DNA from 3 places in the Aminobacter sp. UC22_36 genome. Region 2 is predicted to be linked to each of the others. Evidence: predicted binding sites of a transcription regulator. Region 2 holds the regulator's gene; each other region holds the start of a gene.

Region 1 (7,630 bases), 510 kb from region 2:
TTGGCAAGACAAGCTCGGCAGCAACGACAACACCGAACGGCAATATGCCTATATGCGCGCCTTCGGCGCACGCTCGGTCTACACGCCCCAGGCCGTCATCAATGGCCGAACCCACGTCAACGGCGCCAAGAGCGAGGATGTGACCGGTGCGCTCGACAACCTCGCCGAGACCGGCCAGGGCATGAATGTCGACCTCAAGGTGACCGACAATGGCGATACCTTCACCATCGAGGTCGGCGCCGCCAAGGGCCCGGCCAGTCCCGCCCATGTGGTGATCGTGCATTATCAGCCACCGCAGGTCGTCGACCTGCAGAAAGGCGAAAACAAGGGCCGCAGCGTCACCTACTGGAATGCCGTGACCGACCTGCACACCGCCGGCATGTGGCACGGCCAGACGCAGCGGTTCGAGCTGCCCAAGAGCGAAGTGGAAAAGAAGGGCGGCTGCGCCGTGCTGTTGCAGGCCGTCGGCAAGGATGGTGTGCCTGGCCCGATCCTCGGCGCTGCGGTGGTGCGCAAGCCGGTCCCAGCGCTGTAACGCAAAAAAGCCGACGCAGGCTTGTGGCCAGACGTCGGCTTCAGATTTTGGGATCGTCGCACCTGGTCCTGAAAAGGAACCGAGGTTGGTTCGATCCGACTCTAGCCCGTGGGCGGGGGGCTTGGGGTTTACGAGCCGGTGCCGGACCGAACCGTCTCAGGCAACGAGGGTAAATTCGTCGGACAATGGGGCGTCAGCGCGGATAAAAAACGGCAGGAATGTGGCGAGTCATCACCAATTCCGACAGTCTGTCTCGCAAACGTTACCGTTGCGGCAAGCCATCCGACACTCTTCATACAGCTGTTGCTTCGCCCTCCCGGGTTGCAATTCGGGTGCGAATGCGCGATTCTTACAGCACCGCGCGTCCCACTTGGACGCGCAAAGGACGCTGTAACAGTTTGAGTCTGTGCATGATCCTTTCCGAAAATCGTTTCCGATTTCGGGGCCATGCACGAGCCGAAGTCGTGTTCTGCAAGGGAACGATTGATGACCGATCGCGGTGCTGGGGCGGAGGATGGCGAGACATCCGCGGTTTTGATCCCGCTCCATGAGGCCCGTCGGGAGCGCCAGGATCTCCCGGTGGCATTCGAGCGACGGGAACTCGACCAGATTCTCAGGCTCTACGGACGCATGGTTGCCGCCAACGAGTGGCGCGACTACGCCATCGACCATCTCAGCGACCGCGCCGTCTTTTCGGTCTTTCGCCGCACCAGCGAAACCCCGCTGTTCCAGATCGTCAAGGATCCCAAACTCGCCCGCAAGCAGGGCGCCTTCTCGGTCGTTGCCGCCGGTGGGCTGATCCTCAAGCGCGGCCATGAACTGGCCCGCGTGCTTGGCGTCTTCGACAAGCGCCTGAAGCTGGTGGAAGCCTAAGTCAAAGCTGCCACAACGTTGTTCGACGTGCCGGTATGGCTCCAGCATCGGGCCATGACGGCACCATGCTTGCGGCCACAGGCTGAATCCCCCTCGCCAGCGCCGGCTCGGATGCTATCAATTCCGCGTCCAGAAGCGGAACTGCGCGAATGAGCATCCCCACCGAGGCACGGCCAACCGCCGTCTCCATCCGCCCAGCAACAGCGGACGATTCGCCATCACTGATGAAGGCGATCATCGGGCTCGCCGAACATGTCGGCGAGGCTGACGGCGTCGCCTGCACCGAAGACGACATCAGGCGTTTCGGCTTCGGCGAAAACCCGGCCTTCGCCGCTGTCATCGCCGAGGTGGATGGCGCGTTCGCCGGCATGTGCCTGTTCTTCCCTGTTTTCTCGACCTGGTATGGCCGCCCCGGCGTCTTTGTGCAGGACCTGTTTGTCGATAGGCAGTTCCGCAGCCTTGGCATCGGCGCGCAGCTGCTGCGCCATGTCGCCAGGCTTTGCCGGGACAGAGGCGGCGTCTACATGCGGCTGGCGGTCGATGACGACAACGCGCGCGCACATCCCTTCTACACCAGGCTCGGCTTCGCCTGGACGAGCGACCAGAGATCCTACATTGCCAGCGGACCAACATTCGCGGCGCTGAGCGAAACGACGGGGGAGCCCCAATGAAGACCTTCTATGCCGAGGAGCAAAAGCGCCACGATCCCAAGGCCTTCCTGTCGATGGGGGCGCAAAAGCCCAATCCGGAACAGCCCGAGCGGGTCGAGCGCCTGCTTTTGGGCGCACGTACCGCAGGCTCGACGATCCACCGCCCGGCCAGTTACGGCCTCCGCCCGATCGCCGCGGTCCACACGCCGGAATATATCGAGTTCCTGACTTATATCTTCGAGCGCTGGCAGCGCATGGAAGGCGCCTCGGCCGAAGTGATCCCCAATATCCATCCGTTTGCCCGCAACGGCACTTACCCGGCTGGTGCTGCCGGCCAGGCCGGATACCACATGGCCGACACCGCCTGCCCGATCTCGGCCGAAACCTTCGACAGCGCCTGCTGGAGCGCCTGGAGCGCGGTGGCCGCCACCGAAGCCGTGCTGTCGGGCGAACCGGCTGCCTATGCGCTATGTCGACCGCCCGGCCACCATGCCTTTGCCGATGTCGCCGGCGGCTTCTGCTTCTTCAACAATTCGGCCATCGCCGCACAACGACTGCGGGCCACCGCTTCACGTGTCGCCATCCTCGATGTCGACCTGCATCATGGCAACGGCACGCAAGGCATCTTCTACGACAGGGCCGACGTGTTGACGGTGTCGCTGCATGCCGACCCGAGCCGCTTCTACCCGTTCTTCTGGGGCCATGCCGGCGAGCGCGGCGAAGGTGCCGGCCTCGGCTACAACCACAACCTGCCCTTGCCGCGCAAGTCAGGCGATGTCGAGTTCCTCGAAGCGCTCGACCACGCCAATCGCCGCATCCAGGCCTTCGCCCCTGACGCGCTTGTCGTGGCGCTCGGGCTCGACGCCTTCGAAGGCGATCCGTTCGGCGGGCTGTCGGTGACGACACCGGGTTTTGCGCGCATCGCCGAAGCGATCGCCAGGCTTGGATTGCCCACCGTCATCGTCCAGGAAGGCGGCTATCTCTGCGACGCGCTCGGTGACAACCTCACCGCCTTCCTCACCGGCTTTGCCAGCGCATCGGCCCGAAAATAGGTTCCGATTCTCGGAAAGCACGAGGTTCAAAAAACTTGGAGCGCGCTCAAATGCGCGCTGGTCACCTCGCCGCGCGGATGCGCCAGGCGCGGTAAAACAGCAGCAGTGCGTAAGCGAGCATCAGGATCGTGGCGAAGCGCATCAGCGTCGCCGCACTGCTGAGCGGCACGAACATCAGCGCCAGGCCGAAGGCGGCATAGACAGCGCCGCCGACCAGCGTCGGCCAGAGCCTCGTCTGGCGATCGCTGTCGAGAAAGCTCGATGCCATCTCGATCAGGCCAACCAGCAAAGCCAGAAGGCCGACGATCCATGTCAGCGCGGACAAGGTGAAGACGCTGGCCAAAAAGCCACTGGCAAGGACGATCACGCCCGCCGCGATCGACAAGAGATTGCGGGTCAGCCCGAGCGTCTGGCCGGTCGTTCGCGGCACGGAACGGTCGATCGTCACCATGCCCAGCACGCCATCGACGAGCAGCAGCCCGCCACCGACAAGCACCAGCAACTGCACCGCCTGCGCCGGGTAGAAAAAGGCAACCAAGGCCGCCGCGACAATGAGAATGCCCCGCAACGCGGTCAGCGTCGCTTCGAACCGTTTGGTCTTGCCCTCGGCCATGCCCTGCTCCTTCGACTGAGACAGCCAGTTGTCAGGGATATCCGCGCGGTTCGCAACCGCGTTGCCGCAAGCATGAAGCGGCGTCTGGCGCCCGGGGCCAGTTGCGGAGCACCTCGATATCGTTGCATGCGCCTCCTGACGATAGCCGCATGACGCGAACAAAAGCGCTGCTAAATTAGTAATTTCTTTCACCTTTCGGGAGGAGACTTGGCTACGGGGCCGGCCAGGCAGTGTTGGCGGGTGTGGGGGCGTGACGATGTTCAGGGTCATTTCCTGTCTTGCTTACGAGCATGACTATTCATTTGTCGTGGTTGCGGCGATCGTCTGTGTCGCGGGCGCCGCCATGACGATGCGGCTGTTCGAACGCGCCTCTCGTCTCTCATCCGACGCCCGTTCCTCCTGGATCATGCTTTCCGGCATTGCCTGTGGCGCCGCGATCTGGACCACCCATTTCGTCGCCATGCTCGGCTTCCAATTGCCTTTCGACGCCGCATTCGACCCGCTGTTGACCATCGCCTCGCTGGTCATCGCCGTCGCCTTCACCGCCGCCGGGCTGCATCTTTCCGCGAGCCCGCCCAACGGACTGCCGGTCGAAACAGGCGGCGCGGTTATCGGCCTCGGCATCGTTGCCATGCATTTCACCGGCATGAGCGGTTTCGAGATTGCCGGCCGCATCGAATGGGACGCCAATCTGGTCGAGGCCTCGATCCTGTTTGCCGTGGCCTTTGGCGCACTCGCCATGCATCTCGCGGCGCGGCAGCGCGTCCGCCACGCCAAGCCGCTGTCGGTCGTTGCCCTGGTGCTCGCCATCTGCGCCATGCATTTCACAGCCATGGGCGCTGCCACCATCGTGCCCGATCCCTCGGTGCCAGTACCGGACAAAGTGTTTTCGAGCGAATTCCTGGCCGTACTGGTGCTTGCCACCATGGCGATCATTGCCGGGCTGACGCTTTATGTGATGGACGCCAAATCGCAGCGCGAACTGGTCGACAGCTTCCGCCATGCCGCCCAGCACGACCCGCTGACCGGCCTGCCCAATCGCGCCTTCCTGTCCGACAACCTGCCCGCCATGCTCAAGCGCAGCGCCGACGCCGGCAAGGAGGCCGCGGTGATCGTCGTCGACCTCGACCGCTTCAAGGAGATCAACGACGTCCACGGCCACAACGCAGGCGACCTGCTGCTGATGACCCTCGCCAACCGGCTGAAGGCGCTGACCGGCCCTGGCGAACTGGTGGCGCGTGTCGGTGGCGACGAGTTCGTCGCCGTCAAGCAGGATGTCTCCTCAAGGCAAGAGGTCGACAGCTTCGTGCGTCGCCTCGTCGCCAGCGTGCTCGACCCGATCCAGAACAAGGCCAAGACATTGTCGGTCGGTGCCAGCGTCGGTGTCAGCCTCTATCCCGATCACGCCGGCGATGCCGACGACCTGATTGGCGCCGCTGACCTTGCGATGTACCGCGCCAAGCGCGGGGTGACCGACAAGGTCTGCTATTATGACCGCTCGATGGACGAAGGCCGGCGCGAGCGCAGCGCGCTTGCCATGGAACTGCGCCACGCGCTGGAGCGCGATGAATTCGAGCTGTATTATCAGCCCCAGCTCGACGTGAAGACTGGCGAGGTCACCGCCTATGAGGCGCTGCTGCGCTGGCACCATCGCGAACGCGGCATCGTGGCGCCCGAAGAGTTCATCCCCATCGCCGAAGAAAACGGCCTGATCCTCCCAATCGGCGAATGGGTGCTGAAGACCGCCTGCGCCGAGGTGGCGACGTGGCGCAAACCCTACAAGATTGCCGTCAACATCGCCGCGGCCCAACTGGTCCAGGCCGACCTGACCAAGGTCGTGCACGAGACCCTGCTATCGACCGGCCTCGCCGCCTCGCGACTGGAGCTCGAGATCACCGAAGCCAGCATCATCGAGGACCGCGAACGCGCCTTGCATGTCGTGCGCCAGTTGAAGGCACTCGGCGTCACCATCGCGATGGACGACTATGGCGTCGGCTATTCCTCGCTGTCGACGCTGCAGATCTTTCCCTTCGACAGGGTCAAGATCGACCGCTCCTTCGTCGAGGACGTCGCCAACAACAGCGCGGCCGCGGCGATCGTCAGGGCAACGATCCTGCTTGCCAACGACCTGCAAATCCCGGTCCTCGCCGAGGGCGTTGAAAAGCAGGAGAACTTCGAGTTCCTGCGCGCCGAAGGCTGCGCCGAGATGCAGGGTTTCCTGTTCGGCCGGCCGCTGCCGCTGTCGGAGATCGCAAGCCTCGTCGGCCGCAACGAGGCGCCGGGCAACATGCGCGAATTCGCCCAGCGGTCGAGCGCCGCCTAGGAAGGCTTAGCGCGCTTGCGGCCGCGGCGTGTAGCCGTCGGACTGGATCACCGGCAGGTGCGTCCAGGCGTCGTTGGTCATGCGCATCCAGGCGCCAGCGGCAAGCACGCCGCCATCGACATGGATTGTCGTGCCCGAAACCCAGCCTGAAAGCACCTCCGACGCCAAAAACAATGCAGCTCCCGCCGAATCCGAACCTTCACCGAAACGGCCGATCGGGAACCAACGCTTCAGATGCTCGAGGTTCTCCTGCGGCACGCGTGGGGTCGCCACGATCTGCGCCGAATTGGTGGTCTCGGGCGCGATCGCGTTGACGCGGATGCCGTGCTGGCCAAGCTCGACAGCCAGGCTCTGGGTGAAGCCGGTGACCGCCGCCTTGAAGGCCGAGTAGACGACCGTCGTCGGGATGCCGCGGAAGGCCTCGATGGTCGAGACGTTGATGATGCTGCCACCTTGTCCGCCCGCACGCATCAGCGGGATTGCCGCCTTGGTGACGTGGAACATGTGCAGCAAATTGATGTGATAGAGCGCGGTCCATTCTTCCTCGGTCGACTGCTCGAACGGCGTCTTGAAGCCAAGATAGTCGCCGACATTGTTGACCAGCACGTCGAGCCGGCCGAAGCGGCCGCGCACAGCCTCGATCAGGTGTGCGACGTCGACTGCCTTGCGCACGTCGGCCTCGACGACGAGGTGGTCGGACCCCAATGCCTCGCGTACCGACTCGACACGCGCCGGGTCGATCTCGGCGACTGCGACCTTCATGCCTGCACGGGCATAGAGTTCGGCTGTCGCCCGGCCGATGCCGGCGCCGCCGCCGGTGACCAGCGCCACTTTTCCGGCAAGGCCAAGGATTTCGTCGGGCATGCTGTCCTCCGCAGTCGATGGATTGGGCGCCTGGCGGCTAAGCCGCCGTTTCCTGCGCTTCATGGGTGTGGGTGCCAACGACCACCAGTTCACGCCTGGCAAGGCGCCAGCCATCGGAGGTACGGGCGAAGCGGTCGAGGTAGCGGATGGTCATCTCGTAGCAGAGGTAGCGACCGGCAGGATCGCGGAAATAGTGGCGTGCGATGCAGTAGGTCTCGCCCGCAGCGCCACCCTCGATCGGCCGGACCATCTGGTTGAGCACGGCATGGAAGGTCTTGAGGTAGCGGCCGGCGACCATCGCCGGGATGCCACGGATCTGCTCGTGCCCCTCGAATTTTCCACGTGGCGATTCCACCACGCCATCAGCTGTGAACTGCGCGGCGAGCAAATCGCCGTCGCCAGAGTCGACAGCGTAGGCATAGCGCTCCGACACGCGCCTGAGCGCCACTTCCATCAGCAGGTCTGCCTTATTGTCGGCCATGCTTTTCTTCCCGGTTCAACCGCCGGAGACCTGGGCGAACACCTCGCGCAGCGCCCGCTGCACGTCGTTGCGGCGATAACCGAGAAGTTTGGTCTCCTCGAGGTCCGGCTCGTAGGCGAGGATATTGCCACGGCCCGGCACGATGAACATATCCGGCAGCAGCGGATGCTCCTCGTTGCGCTCTTCGACCCGGTGCGGATTGCCGACGGCGTCGAACAGCGACTGGAAATACTGCTGGA
Region 2 (7,630 bases):
TTGCCGCGGGCCTGGTCAAGAGCCTCGCCAGCGGCCTGCGCAAGCTCGACAGCCAGACGCTCGGCGCACTGCCTTCGAGCTTTGCCGAGTTGCAGCCGATGCTCGCCGCAAAGGGCGTGGCGCTGGCGCCCGACACGCAAGACTACATGATCCCGATCGCGACCGAGGCCAACCGCGTCTCCGATCGTCTCGGCATGATCTCCGCCATCGTTTCGGTCGGCCTCGCCTTGATCGGTGTCGGTTATGGCTTGAAGGGCATCAGCCCGCGTGCCAGGGCGCGCAACAATGTCGAGAAGGTGATGCTGTGGAGCCTGCTCGGCGCCTCGACGCTCGCCATCCTGACGACCGTCGGCATCGTGCTGTCGATGCTGTTCCAGACCATCGCCTTCTTCGAAAAAATCCCGCTGACCAACTTCTTCTTCGGCACCGTGTGGGATCCGCGTTTCGCCGCTGCCGGTTCGGGTGGCGCGGAAGGCCAGTTCGGCCTCATCCCGTTGCTCGCCGGCACGCTCTACATCGCCTTTGTCGCACTGCTCGTTGCGGTGCCGATCGGCCTGATGTCGGCGGTCTACATGTCGGAATATGCAGCACCCAAGGTGCGCGCGGTGGTCAAGCCGGCGCTCGAACTGCTCGCCGGCATCCCGACCATCGTTTACGGTATCTTCGCGCTCGTCACGCTCGGACCCTTCCTGCGCGACATCAGCGCGGCCCTGACCGGCGGCACCCCGTTCATCCAGGCGCAGTCGATCCTCACCGCCGGCCTGGTGATGGGCGTGATGCTGATCCCGGTTGTCTCTTCGCTTTCCGACGACATCATCACCGCGGTGCCGCGCGCCATGCGCGACGGCTCGCTCGGCCTTGGCGCCACGCGCTCCGAAACGATCAAGCGCGTCATCCTGCCGGCCGCCTTGCCCGGCATCGTCGGTGCCATCCTGCTCACCGCCTCGCGCGCCATCGGCGAAACGATGATCGTGGTGCTGGCAGCCGGTGTCGCCGCCAACCTGACGCTCAACCCGTTCGAGGCGATGACCACCATCACCGTCAAGATCGTCAACCAGCTGACCGGCGATCTCGAGTTCAACACGCCGCAGACGCTGGTGGCCTTCGCGCTCGGCATCACGCTGTTTGCGCTGACGCTGGTGATGAACATCGTCGCCCTTTACATCGTCCGGAAGTACCGGGAGCAGTACGAATGACCGATATTTCGCTCGACACGCTGACCACCTCGGTTGCCCGCCCGCGCCGCGACATCGGCATCAAGAAACGCTACGCCGCCGAACGCCGCTTCCGCCTCTATGGCGTGCTGGCGATCGCCGTCGGCCTGGCGTTCCTGGGGGTCATGCTGACCTCGATCGTCTCCAAGGGCTACACCGCCTTCTGGCAGACGACGGTGACGCTGGCGATCAACTTCGACGAAAAGATCATCGATCCGTCGAACAAGCGGGCGACCGATCCGAACGTGCTGATCACGGCGAACTATCCCAAGCTCGCCGAAGCCGCCTTGATCGAAAAGCTCGGCATCGATGCCAACGACAAGGCCGAGGTGCGCAAGCTCAAGGGCTTCTTGTCCGACAGCTCGCGCGTCCAGCTCCGGGCAATCGTTGCCGCCGACCCGTCGGTGATCGGCACGACGCGCAACGTCGACATCCTCGCCGCTGCCAATCTCGACTCGGCCTTCAAGGGCCAGATCGACCTCGACGTGCCGGAAAGCCGCCGCAAGGTGTCGGACCAGCAGGTCGAGTGGATGAACAAGCTCAAGGCCGAAGGCGTGATGGCCGAGCACTTCAACACCGGGCTGTTCAGCTATGGCGCGTCGAGCCGGCCGGAGACCTCTGGTGTCGGCGTCGCGCTCATCGGTTCGTTCTACATGATGGTGATCGTGCTGCTTTTGGCGCTGCCGATCGGCGTCGCCGCCTCGATCTATCTCGAGGAGTTCGCCAAGAAGAGCCGCTTCACCGACCTGATCGAGGTCAACATCAACAACCTCGCCGCCGTGCCGTCGATCGTCTTCGGTCTGCTCGGCCTTGCGGTGTTCATCAACTTCCTTGGCCTGCCGCGCTCGGCGTCCTTTGTCGGCGGCCTGGTGCTGACGCTGATGACGCTGCCGACGATCATCATCGCCACGCGTGCGGCCTTGGCCGCGGTGCCGCCGTCGATCCGCTCGGCAGCGCTTGGTCTCGGCGCCTCGAAGATGCAAATGGTGTTCCAGCACATCCTGCCGCTGGCGGCTCCCGGCATCCTGACCGGCACGATCATCGGCCTGGCGCGCGCGCTCGGCGAGACCGCGCCGCTGCTGTTGATCGGCATGGTCGCCTTCGTCGCCGACTATCCCAAGACGCCTTTCGACCCGGCGACGGCCTTGCCGGTGCAGATCTACATGTGGGCAAACGAGGCCGAACGCGCCTTTGTCGAACGCATGTCGGGCGCCATCATCATTCTTCTGATTTTCCTCATGGCCATGAACATCGTCGCCATCGTCCTGCGCCGCCGCTTCGAGCGCCGCTGGTAGGGCATGGACAAGGAGCATCCTGCTATGAACATCATGACCGAAAAATCCCTCGACGACGCGGTGAATGCTGAGATGAACGCCAGATCGAATGAAATCATCAAGATGCGCGGCGACAAGGTCACCGTGCACTATGGCGACAAGCAAGCGCTGTTCGGCGTCGACCTCGACGTCCGCCAGAACCAGGTGACGGCGCTGATCGGCCCGTCGGGCTGCGGCAAGTCGACCTTCCTGCGCTGCCTCAACCGCATGAACGACACCATCGACAGCGCCAGCGTCGGCGGCAAGATCACGCTCGACAACGAAGACATCTACGATCCCAAGATCGATGTCGTCGAGCTGCGCGCCCGCGTCGGCATGGTGTTCCAGAAGCCGAACCCGTTCCCCAAGTCGATCTACGAAAACGTCGCTTACGGTCCGCGCATTCATGGCCTGGCCAAGAACAAGGCCGAGCTCGACGTGATCGTCGAAAAGAGCCTGCAGAAGGCGGCCCTGTGGAACGAAGCCAAGGACCGTCTCAACGAGCCGGGCACCGGCCTGTCGGGCGGCCAGCAGCAGCGCCTGTGCATCGCACGGGCCATCGCCGTTGCGCCCGAGGTGATCCTGATGGACGAGCCATGCTCGGCGCTCGATCCGATCGCCACCGCCAAGGTCGAGGAGTTGATCGACGAGCTGCGCGAGAACTACACCATCGTCATCGTGACGCACTCGATGCAGCAGGCGGCACGCGTGTCGCAGCGTACGGCGATGTTCCACCTCGGCTATCTCGTCGAGGAGGGTGCTACCGACAAGATGTTCACCAACCCCGACGACAAGCGGACGCAGGACTACATCACCGGCCGCTTCGGCTGAGTGAGCGTTTTCGCCGCGGGTAACGATACGAGGAAGAAATCATGGGCGAACATACAGTCCGGTCCTTCGACGAGGAACTCCAGCACGTCGACCAGCTCATCCGCGACATGGGCGACCTCGCCAGCGCGATGGTTGCCGGCGCCATCCGCGCGCTGTTGTCGTCCGACCAGTCGCTGGCGCAGAACGTCGTTGCCGACGACACGATCATGGATGCCAAGCAGCGCGATCTCGACAATTCGGCAATCACGCTGATCGCCAAGCGCCAGCCGATGGCGCAGGATCTGCGCGCCGTTGTCGGCGCCATCCGCATGGCGGGCGACCTCGAGCGCATCGGCGACCTTGCCAAGAACATCGCCAAGCGTGTCGGTGCTGTCGGCCAGTCGCCGACACCGCGCAACCTGTCGCATTCGATCGACGCGATGGCGCAACTGGTGCTTGGCCAGGTTCGCGGCGTCGTCGATCTCTATGTCGCGCGCAAGGCCGAGGGCCTGAAGGACCTGCGCGCCGACGACCAGAAGATCGACATCCAGTACACCGCCGTGTTCCGCGAACTGCTGACCTATATGATGGAAGATCCGCGCAACATCACCGCCTGCACGCATCTGCTGTTCTGCGCCAAGAACCTCGAGCGCATTGGCGACCATGTCACCAACATCGCCGAGAACGCCTATTTCGTGGTGACCGGCACGCAGCTGCCGCTCAACCGGCCGAAGGTCGACGAGACCACGACGACGGTTCCGGCCTGAACTCTGCGGCGATGCGTGTCCCGATGGATGCGCAAGGATGCTGCAGGACTTTAAATCCGTGCATGATCCGGTTGGGGTCATGCACCAAGAAAGGGGACAGCCGATGATCGCCCCCAAGATCATGGTCGTCGAGGATGAAGAGCCGCTGGGCGTGCTGCTTCGCTACAACCTCGAGTCCGAAGGCTACCAGGTCGAAGTCGTCACCCGTGGCGACGAGGCCGAGATCAGGCTCCAGGAAAACGTGCCCGACCTTCTGGTGCTCGACTGGATGGTGCCGGCACTTTCCGGCATCGAATTGTGCCGCAGGCTCAGGATGCGGCCCGACACCGAACGCCTGCCGATCATCATGCTGACGGCGCGCGGCGAAGAGAGCGACCGTGTGCGCGGGCTTTCGACCGGCGCCGACGACTATCTGGTCAAGCCGTTTTCGACGCCGGAGTTCATGGCACGCGTCAAGGCGCTGCTGCGCCGGGCCAAGCCCGAGGTGCTGTCTTCGGTGCTGAAGGTCGGCGACATCATGCTCGACCGCGAGTCGCACCGCGTCTACCGCAAGAAGAGCGAGATCAAGCTCGGGCCGACCGAGTTCCGCCTGCTCGAATTCATGATGCGGCATCCGGGCCGGGTGTTCTCGCGCAGCCAGCTGCTCGACAATGTCTGGGGCGAGACGATCTATATCGACGAGCGCACTGTCGACGTGCATGTCGGGCGTCTGCGCAAGGCCGTCAACAATGGCCGCATGCCTGACGTGATCCGCACCATCCGCGGTGCCGGCTACGCCATCCGCGAGGATTAAGCGATTTCGGCCTCGGCGCGGCGCGGGGCTGTGCCGGCGGCAAAAATCTCCTGATCGACAGTGAGCAGGGCGCGCATCATCGCGCCCTCGCGCTTGAGCGGTACCTCGTTGGGCTCGGTGTCGAACGAGATCGCCTTCGAGTGCAGCCCGCCGGCGGTCTTGGCGATGGCGGCGCGGACATGCGGCTCCATCAGGTCGAAGGCTGTGGCGCCGACGCCGACGAAAGCGAGCGGCGCGGGGTCGAACAAAGCAAACATCGAACCCAGGCCGAAGCCGATGGCTTCGCCGGCTTTGCGGAAGGCTTCCCGCTCGGGGCCGTCATGGTCGCGGGCCGCATCGGCAAGCGCCCTGATGTCGTCGTCGGACAGGTCGGCCAACGGCTCGGCGTTTTCGTCGCCAAGCCTGGCGTTGCGCCAGATGGCGTAGTTGCCGGCATAGGCCTCGATGCAGCCGCGGCGGCCGCAGCGGCAGAGCGCGCCGTCGGGACGGTGGATCATGTGGCCGAACTCGGCGCCGGACGATTGGGTGCCGGTGAACAGCTCGCCCTTGATGACGAGACCCATGCCGATGCCGTGCGACAACAGGATGGCGATGAAATCGTCGCGATAGCGGGCCGGGTCGCGCCAGCGCAGCGCCTCGGCGATCATGTTGCAGTCGTTTTCGACCGACACGGGCACGCCGAACTCCTGTTCGAGCCGATCGGCGAAGGGGATGTCGTCGTGCTGGGTGATCGGCGACCACAACAGCTTGCGCGATGCGGCATCGGTGATGCCCTGGACGGCAATGGCGATGCGCAGCACCGCCGCGCCTGAAGTGTCGCTGTCGATCAGGCGCCTGATCATGGCGATGCACTCGTCGACCAGGGCTTCGGCTGGCATCCGCTGGGTCACCAGCCGTTTGGTTTCCTCGACGATGGTGTTGCCGGCGTAGTCGATGACAGCGGCAGACAGGCTGTTGAGCGAGAGCACGACGGCGACGATCGACGCAGCCTTGGGTTCGAGCGTCAGGGCCACCTGGGGCCGGCCGCGTTTCATTGAGACCGGCTCGTTGCTCTTGGCTTCAGCCAGGATGCCTTCGGATATGAGATCGGAGGATATGGTCGAGATCGTCGAATGGCTGAGGCCGGTGGTGGCGGCGATTTCCGTGCGCGACGGCTGGCTGGCGCGGCGAACCGCGGATATAACCATGGCGCGGTTACGCCGTCTCAGATCGTCGTGACGTATGCCGACCGACATGTGCTCGTCTTCCTCCCGGCGAAGCGCTGCCCTTTTTAAGCGGCAGTCCCTTGCGCGCCAAGTGATTGTGACAGAGCTCAAGCCAAATGTCTTTATTTATTTCGAGCTCCGAAAAAAATATGGAGCCCATGCGAAACCATGTTGACAGCGGCCGGCCATTGGGTCACTATTTTTTCGAGGCTCGAAAAAAGAGCTTCTCCAAGGGCTATGCGAAGTAGGCGCGCCCATTGGGCGCAGGGAGGAAATCATGAAAAAGTTTACCACCGCCATCCTGGCGGGTGTTGCCATGACTCTGTCGCTTTCGGCAGTGGCTTCGGCAAAGGACAAGGTCATCGGCGTGTCGTGGTCGAACTTCCAGGAAGAACGCTGGAAGACCGACGAAGCTGCCATGAAGGCCGCCATCGAAGCTGCTGGCGACAAGTACATCTCGGCTGACGCGCAGTCGTCGCCGGCCAAGCAGCTGACCGACGTCGAAAGCCTGATCTCGCAGGGCGCCAATGCGCTCATCATCCTGGCGCAGGATGCGTCGGCCATCGGTCCGGCCGTCGACAAGGCTGTCGCCGAAGGCATTCCTGTCGTCGGCTATGACCGCCTGATCGAAAACAAGGACGCCTTTTACCTGACCTTCGACAACAAGGAGGTCGGTCGCATGCAGGCCAAGGGCGTGTTCGCCGCCAAGCCTGAAGGCAACTACGTCTTCATCAAGGGCAGCGGTGCCGATCCGAACGCCGACTTCCTGTTCGCCGGCCAGATGGAAGTGCTCAAGGAAGCCGTCGACGCCGGCAAGATCAAGAATGTCGGCGAGGCCTACACCGACGGCTGGCTGCCCGCCAACGCCCAGAAGAACATGGAACAGTTCCTGACCGCCAACGACAACAAGATCGACGCGGTCGTGGCTTCCAACGACGGCACCGCCGGCGGTGCGATCGCTGCACTCCAGGCACAGGGCCTTGCCGGCTCGGTGCCGGTTTCGGGCCAGGACGGCGATCATGCCGCGCTGAACCGCATCGCGCTCGGCACCCAGACCGTTTCGGTGTGGAAGGACGCACGCGAACTCGGCAAGAACGCCGCCGAAATCGCCTCGCAGCTCGCCGACGGCAAGAAGATGGAAGAGATCGCCAACGTCACCAAGTTCAAGACGCCCGGCGGCCTCGAGCTGAACTCGGTGTTCCTGACCCCGGTTCCGATCACCAAGGACAACCTCAACGTCGTCATCGACGCCGGCTGGGTTGGCAAGGACGTCGTCTGCCAGGGCGTGGCAGCGGGTTCGGTTGCGGCCTGCAACTAACAGTCGGCCTGGTCCGAAAGGTGAGACGCCGCGGCTTTCTGGCCGCGGCGTTTTCCCAAAACGCCCGCTTCATGACATGGCATATTGACCCTATCATGCGCACACCGGCCGCCGCGCAGACGGCTGTCCGGTCGGGAGGTAACAATGACAGACACGACATCCAACGTGCCGGCTGACCGGGCGCGGACGACCGAGCTTAGCCCCGTCGGG
Region 3 (7,630 bases), 2.7 Mb from region 2:
TCCCTCTTGCGTCGAATCCCCGCCGGGAGACTAGGCTTGAATGTGGCAAAAATCACGGCAAAGGGCCCTCAAAGGGCCCCTTCCCACAGCCTATCAGCCGTTGAAGCGCTGGAAAACCAACGAGGCGTTGGTGCCGCCAAAGCCGAAGGAGTTCGACAAGGCGACATCGACCTGCCGGGCGCGTGGCTTGTTCGGCACGAGATCGATGGCCGTCTCACGCTCGGGATTGTCGAGATTGATCGTCGCCGGAACGATGTTGTCGCGAATGGCGAGGATCGAAAAGATCGCCTCCGCGGCACCGGCAGCACCGAGCAGGTGACCGATCGACGACTTGGTCGACGACATCGACACCTTGGAGGCGGCATTGCCGACGAGACGCTCGACGGCGCCGAGCTCGATCGTATCGGCCATGGTCGAGGTGCCATGGGCGTTGATGTAGTCAACGTCAGCCGGCGACAGCTTGGCGCGCTTGAGGGCGGCCGTCATGCAGCGGAATGCACCGTCGCCATCCTCGGCGGGTGCCGTGATGTGATGGGCGTCTCCAGTCAGGCCGTAGCCGACGACTTCGGCATAGATCCTGGCGCCGCGCGCCTTGGCGTGCTCGAGCTCTTCGAGAACGACAACGCCGGCACCTTCGCCCATGACGAAACCGTCGCGGTCGCGGTCATAAGGGCGCGAGGCCTTTTCGGGCTCGTCGTTGCGGTCGGTAGACAGCGCCTTGCAGGCGGCAAAGCCGGCAAGCGACAGACGCGTCACCGGAGCTTCGGCACCACCGGCCAGCATCACGTCGGCATCGCCGAACATGATCAGGCGGGCGGCGTCGCCGATGGCGTGCGCGCCGGTCGAACAGGCGGTGACGACGGCATGGTTGGGGCCCTTGAGCCCGTGCCTGATCGAAACCTGGCCCGAGACCAGATTGATGATCTGGCCTGGAATGAAGAAGGGGCTGATGCGGCGAGGGCCGCGTTCCTTGAGGATCAGGGCGTTTTCGGCGATGCCGTCGATGCCGCCGATGCCCGAGCCGATCATCACGCCGGTCGCGTATTGCTCTTCCGGCGTCTTGGGTTGCCAGCCCGAATCCTTCAATGCCTCGTCGGCAGCGGCGATCCCGTACAGGATGAAGTCGCCGATCTTGCGCAGTTCCTTGGGCTCAAGGAACGCTTCGGGATTGAAGCTATTGTCGCTGCCGTCACCCCTGGGGATGACGTTGGCGATCTTGCAGGGGAGATCTTCGACCTCAAACTCCGAGATACGCCTTGCGGCGCTCCGGCCGGAAAGAAGCTCCTTCCAGCCGTGCTCGTAGCCCATGCCGAACGGTGAAAGCAGGCCAAGGCCCGTGACGACCACACGCCTCATCGCAGGCATCCCTGACAATTCGCGATCGCTCAGGCCGAAGCCTTGTCGATGTACTTCACGGCGTCGCCAACGGTGAGGATGGTCTCGGCCGCGTCATCGGGGATCTCGACGCCGAATTCTTCTTCGAAAGCCATGACGAGCTCGACCGTGTCGAGGCTGTCCGCGCCCAGGTCGTCGATGAAGCTTGCAGCTTCCGTCACCTTGTCGGCGTCAACGCCAAGATGTTCAATGACGATCTTCTTGACGCGCTCTGCGGTGTCACTCATGTGGGCATCCTCAGTCTGGTGTTGTTAGGTCTTCGTTAGCGGGCGGATTGCCGCTAATCAAGCTGTAATCTGCGCTTTCCCAAGCGCTCGGGTGGCGGTCCGGTCTCGGCCCGGCCACCTGATGGAGCGCGGCAATACACGAAAAATTCTCCGCGTCCAAGGCAAAAGGCCAGGTTATCCCGGCCTATCGGCCCAATCAGATCATCGCCATGCCGCCATTTACATGGATCGTCTGGCCGGTGACATAGGCAGCCTCGTCCGAAGCGAGATAGGCGACAGCGGAGGCGACTTCCTTGCCGGTGCCCATGCGCTTGGCCGGGATCGCCGCCATGATCGCCTCTTTCTGCTTGTCGTTCAGCTTCTCGGTCATCGCCGATTCGATGAAGCCCGGCGCCACGCAGTTGACGGTGATGTTGCGCGTCGCGATCTCCTGGGCCAGCGACTTCGAAAAGCCGATCATCCCCGCCTTGGAGGCGCAATAATTGGTTTGGCCGGGATTGCCGGTGACGCCGACGATCGAGGTGATGTTGATGATGCGACCATGGCGGCGGCGCATCATCGGGTGCGTCAGCTCGCGCGTCAGGCGGAACATCGCCGTCAGGTTGATCTCGATGACGCTGTCCCAGTCGGCGTCCGACATGCGCACGAACAGGCCATCCTTGGTGATGCCGGCATTGTTGACCAGGATGTCGACGCCTTCGAGATCAGCCTCGGCCTTCTGGCCCAGCGCCTTGACCTCGTCGCGGTCAGCGAGATTGGCCGGGAACAGCTTGACGCGGTCGCCAAGCTCGTTGGCTAGCGCCTCGAGCTTCTCTATGCGGGTGCCGTGCAGGCCGACGATGGCGCCCTGCTTGTGCAGGATACGGGCGATTTCTTCGCCGATGCCGCCGGATGCACCGGTGACGAGCGCCTTGCGGCCAGTCAGATCGAGCATTTTGCTACCTTCCTTGAAGAGCGCACCCTTCACACGGGTGGGGTCGTTTGAATTGCTCAGGCGAGCGCGGCGATGGCCGCCTCGACGTCGACCGGGTTGTTGACGGCTGATGTCGCGATGTCCTTGTTGATACGACGGGCGAGGCCCGACAGCACCTTGCCGGCACCCACTTCATAGAGCGTGGTCACGCCATTGTTGCCAAACCACTCGACGGTCTCGCGCCAGCGGACACGGCCGGTAACCTGCTCGACGAGGCGGGCGGCGATCTCTTCCGGATCGGTGATCGGCTGGACCGAGACGTTGGCAACGACAGGAACAATCGGCGCATGCTTCTTCACACTGGCCAGCGCTTCGCGCATCTTCTCGGCAGCTGGCGCCATCAGCGCCGAATGGAAAGGCGCGGAGACCTGCAGCATCAAAGCGCGCTTGGCGCCCTTTTCGGTGCACAGCTTTGCCGCGCGCTCGACTGCTGCCTTCTCGCCTGAAATGACCAGCTGGCCGCCGCCATTGTCGTTGGCGATCTGGCAGACGGAACCCTCGGCCGCTGCTGCGCAGGCCGCGTCGACGTCGGCCTGTTCGAGGCCGATGATCGCAGCCATCGCGCCCTGGCCCGCCGGCACCGCCGCCTGCATGGCATCGCCGCGGATGCGCAGCAGGCGCGCAGCATCGGCGACCGAGACAAAACCAGCGGCGGCAAGTGCGGAATATTCGCCGAGCGAGTGGCCGGCGACGTAAGAAACCTTGTCCTTCAGCGACAGGCCGCGCGCTTCCAGCGCCCGGAAGGCAGCCATCGACACGGCCATCAGCGCCGGCTGGGCGTTGGCCGTCAGCGTCAACGTCTCTTCAGGACCTTCCCAGATCAGCTTGGACAGCTTTTCGCCCAGCGCATCGTCGACCTCCTCGAACACGCGGCGCGCCTCGGGAAAGGCATCGGCAAGTTCCTTGCCCATGCCGACGGCCTGGCTGCCCTGCCCCGGAAAAGTGAATGCAATGGCCATGTCGGTCTCCTGGCTACTTGCCGCATCGGCCCGAACCGGAATCGGTTTCTGAGGGCGCGATGCGCAGACTTATCACGTGGAGCGCCCCTTGCACGTTCGGGAACAAGCAGCACGCCATATCGTTGTGCCTCTGGCGCAATGGATGGCGTGAAGTCAAGTCTTGAGGGCTTTGGGGCCTGTTTGGGGCAAATAATCACAGAGAATTAATGCGAAACACGTTTTGTTTGCCCCATCCTTCTCAATTTTGCCATATGCGCTAGGTTTTCGATGACAGTTTCGTGACGGTTGCGTGACGCCGCCGTCCAGCGTTCGAGGAAGTTGAGTTGGCCAAGCTAATCGCGACCGGCAAGGCCGTCGCCAATGACGGGGAAAACGAGGCTGAATTGCTCAGCCGGCGTGCCTATGCCTTGGGCGTCCTGCGCTCGGTCATGATCACGCTTGCTGTTTCGGCAGCCCTGGTCTTTGCCATCGAGTTCGTCGCGCGCGGTTCGTTCGTCGACACCCTCAATTTCTTCCAGCAGCCGTTCAAGCCGAGCTGGACGACGGTTGCGTTGTTTGCCCTGTTGATCATTGGCTTCGATGCGCTGCTCGGGCGCCCCTACAACGGCCTCTTGATCGTCGCACCGGTGGCGCTGATGCTGGCCTTCGTCGGCCACCAGAAGTCGCTGTATCTCGGCGACCCGCTCTACCCGACCGATTTCCTCTATGCCCGCCAGATCGTCGAGCTGATGCCGCTGCTGGTGCGCGAGCGGCCGCTTGCCGGCATCGGCATTGCAGTTGGCCTCATCGCCGGCATCTCGCTGCTCGTGCTCGCCTGGCGTTACTGGCGCCGCCGCATGCCGGCGCTGTCGTTCTGGGCACGCATGTCGCGCCTGGCCATCGCCATTCCTGCCCTCGCCTTCTTCGTCTCGATCATGGATTACGCGACCTTCTCGTGGACGCGCGACCGCCTGCAGATCATCCCGATGATGTGGGACCAGAAGGAAAACTACGCTTCCAACGGCTTTGCCATTGCCTTTGCGCTCAACGTGCCGATGGCCAAGGTCAAGGCGCCGCACGACTATTCCGACAAGGCGATCGACGCCATTGCCAGGCCCGAGCAGGCAGCCGCAGTCCTGCCCGAGGAAAAGCCCGACGTCATCATCGTGATGAGCGAATCCTTCTGGGATCCGACGCTTCTGCCTGGCGTCAAGATCACGCCCGATCCGATCCAGAACGTGCGCGCCTCGCAGTCCGGCCACGTCTTTTCGCCCGAATTCGGCGGCATGACCGCCAATGTCGAATTCGAGGCCCTGACCGGCTTTTCCAACGCCTTCTTGCCGGCCGGATCGATCCCGTACCAGCAATATGTCCGCGCGCCGGTGCCGTCGCTCGCCACCTTCTTCAAGAGCGAAGGCTACGAAACCAAGGCCATCCACCCGTTCGGCGGCTGGTTCTGGAACCGCGCACCCGTCTACAAGGCCTTCGGCTTCGACCAGTTCATGTCGGAAGAAAACCTGCCGCCACTCGAAAAGCGCGGGCCGCTGGCATCCGACGCCGCGCTGACGGAAGAGATCATCCGCGAGGCGGACGCCACCGAGCATCCGTTCTTCTTCTTTGCGGTCTCGCTACAGAGCCACGGCCCCTACGAGCCGAACCGCTACAGCGACACGACCCACAAGGTCGACGCGGCAACGACGCCGTGGGCGCGTGATTCGATCCTGACCTATGCCGAAGGCGCGTCTGACGCCGACCGTGGCCTCAAGCGCCTGATGGACTGGGCGAGCAAGCGCGAGCGTCCGACCGTAATTGCCTTCTTCGGCGACCACCTGCCGCCGCTCGGTCCCGTCTATGTCGAGACCGGTTTCATGAAAGAGCCGGTCGCCAAGCGCAAGGCGCCGATCGGCGAGATGCTGGTCCAGCACGAGACACCGCTCGTCGTCTGGTCCAACCGTACCGGCCCGGCGCGCGACATCGGCTCGATCAGCCCGGCCTTCCTGCCGCTGCATGTGCTCAAGACCGCCGGCATCAGCCACCCCTATTACACCGGCTTCCTCGGCGACCTGCATGACCGCTTCCGCGTGGTCGACCGCAACATGCTTTTGCCGCGCGAGGGCGAGTCGGTGTTCGACTGGTCGCGCCAGAAGGAACTCGACCCGGCGATCCGCGATTTCCGCTGGCTCCAATATGACATGATGTTCGGCAAGCGCCGCGGCGCCAAGGGCTTCTTCCCCGAGACTGTCGACAAGGTCGTCGCCAACCGCACCCGCTCGCCGCTTTTCCTCCGCGACGAGGCTTTCGGCTGAGCCAGAACTGGCCGGAAAAGGCCGGTTTTCCTGAGAATCTCGGCCTCGCCCCTTGCCTTGGCGGCACTTAGCATGTAGACGCCCGCCATCTGCCGGTCCCAGCTGGGGGCTGAACGGAGGGCCGGAGGCTTCCTTGGAAGTCGCCGTGTGAAGCGAAAACGCTTCCGCCTCCCGTGTCTCCGCTCTCGACCGTCTCGTCGTGCTCCTTTCTTCTCCTGAGATGGCCTAGGCCTTCGATGGATCAGGGAGGTCGCAGAGGCTCTAGCCGCCGGGACCGGAAGATGGAAACGAAGAAAGGCAAAAACTATGGCTCTTTATGAACATGTGTTTCTTGCCCGCCAGGACCTCTCGCAGCAGCAGGTCGATGCACTTGTCGAACACTACAAGGGCATCATCACTGCAGCAGGCGGATCGGTTGGCCGGGTCGAGAACTGGGGACTGAAGTCCCTCACCTACCGCGTTAACAAGAACCGCAAGGCGTACTACACGCTCATGGACATCACCGCTCCGTCGGCTGCCGTCAAGGAAGTCGAGCGCCAGCAGGGCCTGTCCGAAGACGTTCTGCGCTTCCTGACCATCAAGGTCGATGCGCATGAAGAAGGCGTCTCCGCCATGATGCAGAAGCGCGAAGAGCGCTCCGAGCGTGGCGAACGCGGTGGCTTCGGCGACCGTCCGCGCAGCTTCGGCGACCGCGACCGCGGTGATCGCGGCCCGCGCAGCTTCGGCGACCGCGATGGCGGTGGTGATCGTGGCCCGCGCCGTCCGCGCGAAGGTGTTGAAGGGGGTGCAGAATAATGGTCGACATCAATCAGATCCCGACCCGTCGTCCCTTCCATCGCCGCCGCAAGACCTGCCCGTTCTCCGGCGCCAACGCTCCGAAGATCGACTACAAGGACGTGCGTCTGCTGCAGCGCTACATTTCCGAGCGCGGCAAGATCGTTCCTTCGCGCATCACCGCCGTCAGCCAGAAGAAGCAGCGTGAACTCGCCCAGGCGATCAAGCGCGCCCGCTTCCTCGGCCTGCTGCCCTACGTGGTGAAGTGATATCAGTTCCGGCCCAGGCGCTTCGTCGCTTGGGCCGGAATTTTCCTGCTCCGACGGGCGTGGCAGGTTAGGTCTCAAAATCCCGGGTTGGATTTCCCAGGAAATCCTAACTGCCGCGACAGGCAGGACAGCGAAACCGGCGGCAACGCCCTTCCCTGCTTCCTTGCCCGTTGAAATCATTTCGCTGCCTTTGCAGCCAACGAAAGGACAAGGAAAATGGACGTCATTCTCCTCGAACGTATTTCCCGCCTCGGCCAGATGGGCGACACCGTCAAGGTCAAGGACGGCTTTGCCCGCAACTTCCTGCTGCCCAAGGGCAAGGCGCTCCGCGCCAACGAAGCCAACAAGAAGAAGTTCGAAGGCCAGCGCGCTCAGCTCGAAGCCCGCAACCTCGAGCGCAAGTCGGAAGCCCAGCAGGTTGCCGACAAGCTCGACGGCAAGTCCTTCGTCATCGTGCGTTCGGCTGGCGAAACCGGCCAGCTCTACGGTTCGGTCTCGACCCGCGACATCGCCGATCTGCTGATCGCCGAAGGCTTCACGGTTGCCCGCAACCAGGTCGAGCTCAACCAGCCGATCAAGAACATCGGCCTGACCAACGTAGCGATCGCCCTGCACGCCGAAGTCGAAGTCACCATCACGCTGAACATCGCACGCACGGCCGACGAAGCCGAGCGCCAGTCGAAGGGCGAGACGCTGACAACCGCCGAAGCCATCTACGGCGACGACATCAACGAAAACGCCCGTCCGG

Evidence for each region. Region 2 encodes PhoB, which activates phosphate uptake and scavenging genes when phosphate is short. Its sites were predicted from a motif close to TGTCATNNANCTGTCAT; they were not measured.
Region 1: a site for PhoB is predicted at 826-842, ahead of ACHMW7_RS05195 (DUF2794 domain-containing protein). Genes of this name have one in related genera too.
Region 3: a site for PhoB is predicted at 3,822-3,838, ahead of ACHMW7_RS21310 (LTA synthase family protein). Genes of this name have one in related genera too.

Annotation. Positions count from the first base shown of each region.
Region 1 is NZ_CP171996.1:452,927-460,556, reverse strand. Features, by position in the region: gene ACHMW7_RS05200 (DUF1223 domain-containing protein) at 1-535, shown strand, start outside; gene ACHMW7_RS05195 (DUF2794 domain-containing protein) at 1,022-1,408, shown strand; gene ACHMW7_RS05190 (GNAT family N-acetyltransferase) at 1,558-2,079, shown strand; gene ACHMW7_RS05185 (histone deacetylase family protein) at 2,076-3,110, shown strand; gene ACHMW7_RS05180 (DUF308 domain-containing protein) at 3,172-3,723, opposite strand; gene ACHMW7_RS05175 (putative bifunctional diguanylate cyclase/phosphodiesterase) at 3,980-6,046, shown strand; gene ACHMW7_RS05170 (SDR family NAD(P)-dependent oxidoreductase) at 6,053-6,910, opposite strand; gene ACHMW7_RS05165 (nuclear transport factor 2 family protein) at 6,948-7,391, opposite strand; gene ACHMW7_RS05160 (NAD-dependent epimerase/dehydratase family protein) at 7,407-7,630, opposite strand, start outside.
Region 2 is NZ_CP171996.1:962,435-970,064, forward strand. Features, by position in the region: gene pstC (phosphate ABC transporter permease subunit PstC) at 1-1,196, shown strand, start outside; gene pstA (phosphate ABC transporter permease PstA) at 1,193-2,509, shown strand; gene pstB (phosphate ABC transporter ATP-binding protein PstB) at 2,534-3,358, shown strand; gene phoU (phosphate signaling complex protein PhoU) at 3,400-4,104, shown strand; gene phoB (phosphate regulon transcriptional regulator PhoB) at 4,208-4,897, shown strand; gene ACHMW7_RS07830 (ROK family protein) at 4,894-6,132, opposite strand; gene xylF (D-xylose ABC transporter substrate-binding protein) at 6,380-7,420, shown strand; gene ACHMW7_RS07840 (sugar ABC transporter permease) at 7,565-7,630, shown strand, end outside.
Region 3 is NZ_CP171996.1:3,646,987-3,654,616, forward strand. Features, by position in the region: gene fabF (beta-ketoacyl-ACP synthase II) at 94-1,356, opposite strand; gene ACHMW7_RS21295 (acyl carrier protein) at 1,386-1,622, opposite strand; gene fabG (3-oxoacyl-[acyl-carrier-protein] reductase) at 1,819-2,556, opposite strand; gene fabD (ACP S-malonyltransferase) at 2,613-3,554, opposite strand; gene ACHMW7_RS21310 (LTA synthase family protein) at 3,983-5,839, shown strand; gene rpsF (30S ribosomal protein S6) at 6,146-6,634, shown strand; gene rpsR (30S ribosomal protein S18) at 6,634-6,882, shown strand; gene rplI (50S ribosomal protein L9) at 7,099-7,630, shown strand, end outside.